Regions from separate parts of the Kitasatospora sp. SC0581 genome, predicted to be linked through region 2. Evidence: riboswitches for the same ligand, from Rfam matches in the RefSeq annotation. Region 2 holds a riboswitch; the other holds the start of a gene.
The links. A riboswitch is a leader RNA that binds a small molecule or an ion and turns the genes downstream of it on or off. The one in region 2 is predicted to bind thiamine pyrophosphate.
Positions count from the first base shown of each region.

Region 1: it holds a riboswitch for thiamine pyrophosphate, as region 2 does, so the genes downstream of both, ACLWS4_RS35870 (purine-cytosine permease family protein) here and thiC (phosphomethylpyrimidine synthase ThiC) in region 2, are expected to answer to the same signal.

Region 1 is NZ_JBLRWA010000046.1:10,786-14,558, reverse strand. Features, by position in the region: gene ACLWS4_RS35875 (glycerophosphodiester phosphodiesterase) at 1-626, opposite strand, end outside; gene ACLWS4_RS35870 (purine-cytosine permease family protein) at 736-2,154, opposite strand; TPP riboswitch at 2,147-2,291, opposite strand; gene ACLWS4_RS35865 (S1C family serine protease) at 2,558-3,773, shown strand, end outside.
Region 2 is NZ_JBLRWA010000035.1:50,243-54,015, reverse strand. Features, by position in the region: gene ACLWS4_RS33005 (PKD domain-containing protein) at 1-1,283, opposite strand, end outside; TPP riboswitch at 1,522-1,656, shown strand; gene thiC (phosphomethylpyrimidine synthase ThiC) at 1,651-3,465, shown strand; gene ACLWS4_RS32995 (SRPBCC family protein) at 3,524-3,773, opposite strand, start outside.

The DNA of each region.
Region 1 (3,773 bases), on a different contig from region 2:
CCCGGCAGCGGCGAGCCCTCGCGCAGCCGGCCGAGCAGCGGCAGGGTCCGCTCGAACAGGAAGACCCGCCGGTACCGCGGCGCGGCGGCGGCCACCCGGTTCAGCGCGACCGAGGAGAAGCTCATGATCCGGGCGGACGGGCGGTCGCCCTCCCGGACGGCGCCGATCTTGAACCGCTCCAGGGTCCGCAGCAGCTCGGCCTCCACCCGGCCGCGGAAGCGCACCGGGTGCTTGGTCTCGATCGCCAGGTCCACCGGGCGGCCGCACTCCACCACCAGCTCCAGCAGCCGCTCCAGCCGCAGCACGCCGCGCAGCTCCGGGTCGGTGCTGGGGCGGCCGGTCTTCCAGGCGCCGAAGTCGTACGCCTCCAGCTCGGCGAGGGTCATGGCCGAAACGGTGCCCCGGCCGTTGGAGACCCGGCCGATCCGGCGGTCGTGCACGCAGACCAGCGCGCCGTCGGCGGTGACCCGGACGTCGCACTCCAGCGCGTCCGCGCCCTCGTCGAGCGCGCGCCGGTAGGCCGCGAGGGTGTGCTCGGGCAGGGCGTGGGAGGAACCGCGGTGGGCGATCACCTGGACGGGCGGCACGGTGCGCGCCGCCGCCGAGGACAGGTCTGGGCTGGTCACAGGCCCAACGATAGGCGGCGGAGGTGAAGCGCGGACAAAGACGGCCCCAACCTGTGGGGCCGTCTGCGCACCTGCGGGGCCCGCTCGGGCCCCCGCTCCCTCCGCTCCGTCAGCCCCGGACGGCGCGGCGGCCGAGCGGGGTGAGCGCCCAGGTGGCCAGGGCCGGTACCAGGAAGGCGAACAGCGAGGCCGAGGTCCACTCCTGCGGGGTGAAGTGCAGCGCCTCCTGGGCGGAGGTCCAGAAGTCCGTCCACCAGCCCGCGACCTTGGTCGGCGCGATGAACTGGTAGACCGCGAAGCCCAGGGCCCACGGCAGCAGCATCAGCCAGCGGGACGGCGCGTCGGCGGAGAGGTTCCAGCCGCGCCGGCCGGCGCCGAGGAAGTAGTCCACCACGAGCACCGCCAGCAGCGGCACGAACACCGAGCCGATCAGGCCGAGGAAGCCGTAGTAGGTGTCGGTGAACTCGTCGATCTGCAGCGCCAGCACGGTGATCAGCACGCCGATCGCGCCGGAGAGCACCCGGCGGTCCACCTTCGGCAGCAGGTTCTGCACCGACATCGCGGTCGAGTACACGTTGGCGAAGGACTGGTCCGTCTCGCGCAGCACCAGCACCAGCAGGAACAGCCAGCCGGCCCAGACCCCGAGGAAGGAGTCGAAGATCCGGTTCGGGTCGCCGTCCGACTGCAGCAGCGCCATCAGGCCGAGCACGTAGCACCAGACCTGGGCGACCGTGTAGCCGGAGAAGCTGCCCCAGAACGCCGAGCGCGGGGTGCGCGAGTGCCGGGTGTAGTCGGCGGCCAGCGGCACGAAGGAGACCGACACCGCGATCATCGCGTCGGTGGCGCCGAGGAAGCCGTGCCAGTTGCCCGCGCCCGGGTCCGGCACGCCCTGGCGGCCCAACTGGACGGTGAAGTACACCATCGCCACCGCGACCGCCCCGGCCACGAAGCGGCGCAGCACCGCGATCGAGCCCAGCGGCCAGATGGTCAGCGCGGTGGTCAGCGCGCCCGCGAGCAGGACGAACAGCCAGCGGTAGCCGGTGGTGTGCGCGACGGTCTGCGCGCCCGCCGAGATGGTCAGCAGCTCGAAGACGCCCCAGCCGATGCACTGCACGATGTTCAGCACCGTCGGCAGGTACGACAGCCGGGTGCCGAACAGCCCGCGCAGGTTCGCCATCGCGGGGGCGCCGGTGCGGGCGCCGATCAGCGCGGCCACGGCGAGCATCGCGGTGCCGACCGCCGTACCGATCGTGATCGCGGTCACCGCGGCGGCCAGCGACAGCTCGCTGCCGGGGGCGCCGAGCACGGTGGCGGCGGTGGAGAAGCCGATCAGGCTGACGCCCAGGTTCATCCAGAGCGCGAAGTGGTCCCGGAAGCGCAGCGTGCGCGGCGGTTCGGTGTCCAGGACCAGGGGCGCTTCGACGTGCTCGGCGCGTTCCAGGAGGGCGGTCGCGCCCGGCGCGGGGGCGTTCGCGCCGGAGTCGGAGGCGTTCGTACCCGAAGAAGAGGATGGCGAAGCAGGCGGCATGGCCGATACTCCCTACGCCGGCATTACCCGGACAGGTTCCGGCGGTCAGCGCCCCCTCGAACGTCCGTCACTCGTGTGGCGTACGGTCGACATGCGCACTCTCAGCCTGGTGGGTCCAAGCTCCCGCGTGTCAGTTTGGAGCGCCAGGCTAACCGGCGCGGGTGCCGACGCCCAAGGCCGAGGGCGGGGCGGTCCGCATCGCGGACGCCCGACGGGGAGGGGAGCCCCGGCCGTCGGTAGGGGTGCCGGAGCCGGTGTCGGTGCCGCTGCGGGTGCTGACGCCAGTGCCGGTGTCGGTGCCGGCTAAGGATTCTTATGAGTTCTTCAGAGGGGTCCTTACGGCAAACGAATCGACAGTGCGAAAAACTATGGTCCTTGGTTCTGCCAGCTATGGAGGTCGTCCGTGAGCACCGAGCGCGAGGTTGGGCCCACCGGGCCGCAGGGGGAGCAGCCCGCCGGGCCGGGGGCGGCCGAGTCCGCTGCCGCGGGCCCCGCTCAGGGCGGGCACAACCCGACCATGGCGTTCCGGCGGGTGCCCGAGCCGGAGGTGGGCGCGGTCGAGGCCGCCGCCGCCGAGGCGGCGCCGTCCGCCGACGCCGTTCCGGCCGAGGAGGTCCCGGCCGGGGGTGGGCACAAGCCCACCGTCGCCTTCACCAAGGTGCCCGCACCGGAGGCACCCGCCGAGCCCGTGGCACCCGCCGTACTCGCCGTCGAGGAGCCGGCCGTCGACCCGGCCACCGGCTACATCGACGCGCCGCCGCCGGTCCTGCCGCCCGTTCCGCCCGCCCCGGTGGCCGCCGCACCCGCCGCCCCGGCCCTGCCGCCGGCCGGCAACCCGTACGCCACCCCGACCCACGGCGTCCCCGCCGCCGGCGCGCACGAGGGGTACGGCGCCGCTCCGGCCGCGCCCGCCGCCCCCGCCGCGCACGGCCACCACCCCTTCGGGGCCGGCCAGCCGCTCGGCGGCTGGGGCCCCACCTACGACTCCACCTCCGGCGGCGCCGGCTACCCCGGCGGCCCGGCCGGCCCGCTCGGCTACCCGGCGGAGTACCCCGGCGGCCCCGGCGGCCCGCGCAAGAAGCGCGGCGGCCTGGTCGCCCTGATCGCGGCCGTCGCGCTGGTCGCCGGTGTGGCCGGCGGCGCGCTCGGCGTGTCCGTCTCCGACAGTTCCGACCGCAGGAGCTCCGCGAACGACCACCGCAGCACCACCGTCCAGGCCAGCGACACCCAGAAGAACGAGCCCGTCCCCGGCTCGATCGCCGCCATCGCGCAGAAGGCGCTGCCCAGCGTCGTCACCATCAAGGCGCAGGGCAACGGCGAGTCGGGCACCGGCACCGGCTTCGTCTTCGACACCGAGGGCCACATCCTCACCAACAACCACGTCGTCGCGCCGACCCTCAGCGGCGGCAAACTGACCGTCAAGTTCGCCGACGGCAGCTCCTACAGCGCCTCGGTGCTCGGCCACGCCGAGGGCTACGACGTCGCCGTGGTCAAGATCGACAACCCGCCCAAGAGCAAGCTGGCCCCGCTGCCGCTGGCCGACTCCGACAAGGTCAACGTCGGCGACGCCACCGTCGCGATCGGTGCGCCGTACGGCCTGGAGTCCACCGTCACCAGCG
Region 2 (3,773 bases):
GGCCCCGACGCGGTGGTGCCGTCGCCGAAGTCGTAGGAGTAGTCGGTGATCCGCGACGGGACGACGGGGTTGGCGTCGACCGTGACGGCCAGCGGGTCGGAGCCGGTCTCCGGGGTCACCTTGAGGTCGGTCTTGAAGGAGCCGACGACCTCGTACGCGCCGCGGTCGCGGAAACCGCCGTTCGGGCCGGTGTTGGGGACGTCCGGGTGGTCCGTCGCGCCGTGGCCGAGCAGGTCGACGGCCGAGACGCCGGGCACCTCGGGGCCGGCGGAGTCGATCACGCCGTTGGGCAGCCAGCCGAGGGCGGCCACCGGCATCGAGTACCCCCACAGGTCGGGGTCGAACTGCACGCTGACGTTGAGGTCGTGGCCGCCCTGGCCGGTCGCGGCCTTCAGGTTCTCGGCCCACTGGTACTTGGTGCCACCCCACTCGTAGGTGGGGATGTGGCCGAGCCCGGGGGGCTGGATGGTGTTGTAGTCGAGGACGGTGCCCTCGGTCGAGCCGGCCGACACCCGGACGACGGACATGTCGGCGAGGTTGTTCGTGATCGTCGCGTGGTGGGACGCGCCGGCCAGGTCGAAGGCGGTCGACACCGACCACTGGAACCGCACCGTGTTGTGGGTGATGACGGTGTTCGGCGCGTCGGTCAGCGACACGGCCGACCCGAACGTGGAGTTGAAGTCGTTGCCGGCGATCACTGTCCCGGAGATGCCCGGCCCGACCTTCACGCCGCCGCTGGCCAGACTGACGATCGAGCGCTCCACCCGGACGTGGTCGCTGGCGCCGGTGACGTTGACGGCCGGCCGGAGGACGTCGCCGTTCGGCTGCTCGATCAAGTTTCCGGAGAGCTCGACCCGGCTGACCCCGTCGAGTTCGAAGTGGGTCACGTCGAAGCCGGAGAAGACGACGTCGTGCTGGCCGGAAATCCTCACCGCCTGCTTCTGCGGACCGGCGATGACCGGAAGGGTCTTCTTCAGGGCGAGGCGGCCGGCGCCGCGGAAGGTGATCGGCCTGCCGGGCTCGCCGGAGCGCCGGACGGTCAGGTCCTCGGCGTAGGTGCCCGACGCGACCTCCACGGTCTGGCCCGGCAGCACCTGGTCGGCGGCGGCCTGGACGGTGCAGAACGGAACCGCCCGGGTGCCCGGACCGCTGTTCGAGCAGGCGGAGTTGGAGCCTTCGACGTACAGGACTGCGGCCGGTTCGGCCGCCACCGCGGGCAGTGGCAGGCCCACCACGGCGGAGACCACGGCGGCGCTCAGGCCGGCCGCGTGACGGATGCGCACGGAGTACTTCCCCCAAGAATCGTCAGAGCCGCGACACCCCGGGCCGGTCGCCCGCACGGAGGGGCCGTGCGCGACCCGGTGGAGTGCCTGCGGAGCATTCGTGAGCATTATGAGGGTGCGTTCGGACACTTTCGGCCACCGGGGTGCCGTCGACGAGGACCCGCCGCCGGCCCGTGAGGCGCTCTGGACCTGCGGCGATCCGCTCGCTACGGTGTTGGGCGTCGTGTGCAGGCAACACCGCCTGCGACGCGGGAGCTCGGAGCACCGGGCTGAGAGGACGCTGACCGGGACGTCGACGGACGGACCGACGGCTGCGTCGACCGCAGGAACCTGACCGGGTAATGCCGGCGTAGGGAGTAGAGGTCAGATGACCACGTTCGAAGCACAGCCGCAGTCTGTCCGGAGCGCCCCCAGCAGCGAGCGCACCGGCTACCCGACCCCGGCCTGGCACAAGGCCTACCGCGAGGGATCGCGCCCCGACCTGCGCGTCCCGTACCGCGAGGTGCGGCTCACCAACGGCGGGACCGTCCCGCTGTACGACACCTCCGGCCCGTACACCGACCCGTCGTACGAGCCCGACGTGCGGCGCGGCCTGCCCGCGCTGCGGGACCCCTGGATCCGCCAGCGCGGCGACGTCGAGGAGTACGACGGCCGCGAGTCGCGCCCCGAGGACGACGGGATCAAGCACACCTCGCCGCGCGGCGGGAACCTGCGCAACCTGGACGCCGTCTTCCCCGGCCGCCCGCGCCGTCCGCTGCGCGGCCGCGATGGTGCCGCCGTCACCCAACTCGCCTACGCCAAGCGGGGCGTGGTGACGCCGGAGATGGAGTTCGTGGCGCTGCGCGAGGGCCTGGCGCCCGAGTTCGTGCGGGCCGAGGTGGCCCGCGGCCGGGCCGTCATCCCGGTCAACGTGAACCACCCCGAGGTGGAGCCGGCCGTCATCGGCACCAACTTCCTGGTGAAGATCAACGCCAACATCGGCAACTCGGCCGTCACCTCCTCGATCGAGGAGGAGGTGGAGAAGATGACCTGGGCCACCCGCTGGGGCGCCGACACCGTCATGGACCTCTCCACCGGCCGCAACATCCACACCACCCGCGAGTGGATCCTGCGCAACTCCCCCGTGCCGATCGGCACCGTGCCGCTGTACCAGGCCCTGGAGAAGGTGGACGGCCGCGCCGAGGAGCTGAGTTGGGAGGTGTACCGGGACACCATCGTCGAGCAGTGCGAGCAGGGCGTCGACTACATGACCGTCCACGCCGGCGTGCTGCTGCGCTACGTCCCGCTCACCGCGCGCCGCAAGACCGGCATCGTCTCGCGCGGCGGCTCGATCATGGCGGCCTGGTGCCTGGCCCACCACCAGGAGAACTTCCTCTACACCAACTTCGAGGAGCTCTGCTCCATCCTCGCCTCCTACGACGTCACCTTCTCGCTCGGTGACGGCCTGCGTCCGGGCTCGATCGCGGACGCCAACGACGAGGCGCAGTTCGCCGAGCTGAAGACCCTCGGCGAGCTCGGCCGGATCGCCCGCGAGCGGGACGTCCAGGTGATGATCGAGGGCCCGGGCCACGTCCCGATGAACAAGATCCGGGAGAACATGGATCTCCAGAAGGAGATCTGCGACGAGGCGCCGTTCTACACCCTCGGCCCGCTGACCACGGACGTCGCCCCCGGCTACGACCACATCACCTCGGGCATCGGCGCCGCGATGATCGCCTGGTGGGGCACCGCGATGCTCTGCTACGTGACCCCCAAGGAGCACCTGGGCCTGCCCAACCGGGACGACGTCAAGACCGGCGTGATCACCTACAAGATCGCCGCCCACGCCGCCGACCTGGCCAAGGGCCACCCCGGCGCCCAGGCCTGGGACGACGCCCTCTCCGACGCCCGCTTCGAGTTCCGCTGGGAGGACCAGTTCAACCTGGCCCTCGACCCGGAGACCGCCCGCGACTTCCACGACGAGACCCTCCCCGCCGAGCCCGCCAAGACCGCGCACTTCTGCTCGATGTGCGGCCCGAAGTTCTGCTCGATGAAGATCTCCCAGAAGATCCGCGACGAGCACGGCGACGGATCCACCGCCGTCTCCAGTGAGTTCGACGCCGAGGCGCTGGCCGGCATGGCCGAGAAGTCCGCCGAGTTCGCGGCCCAGGGCAACAAGGTCTACCTCCCGCTGGTGGACTGACCCGGGACGCCGGAGCGCCGCCCCGATCAGCTCGGGGCGGCGCTTTCGCGGTCCTCCGCTACCTCCCGGCGTCGGGGCTGGCGACCGGTGCGGCGGCCTCCAGCGTGCGGCGGATCACCGCCGAACCGTGCTCGACGGACTCGGCGATCGGTGCGGCCAGGGCCTCGGGCAGGACGTCGGTGTGCCACACGAACCTCGTCCGGCCGCCGGCCTCCGGAAGGGCCTGCATGGACGCGTGGTGGTGGGACGGGTGGAGGCTGCCGCCGACGACCGTGTAGGCGACCCGCATCGCCTCGTGGTCGAGGTCG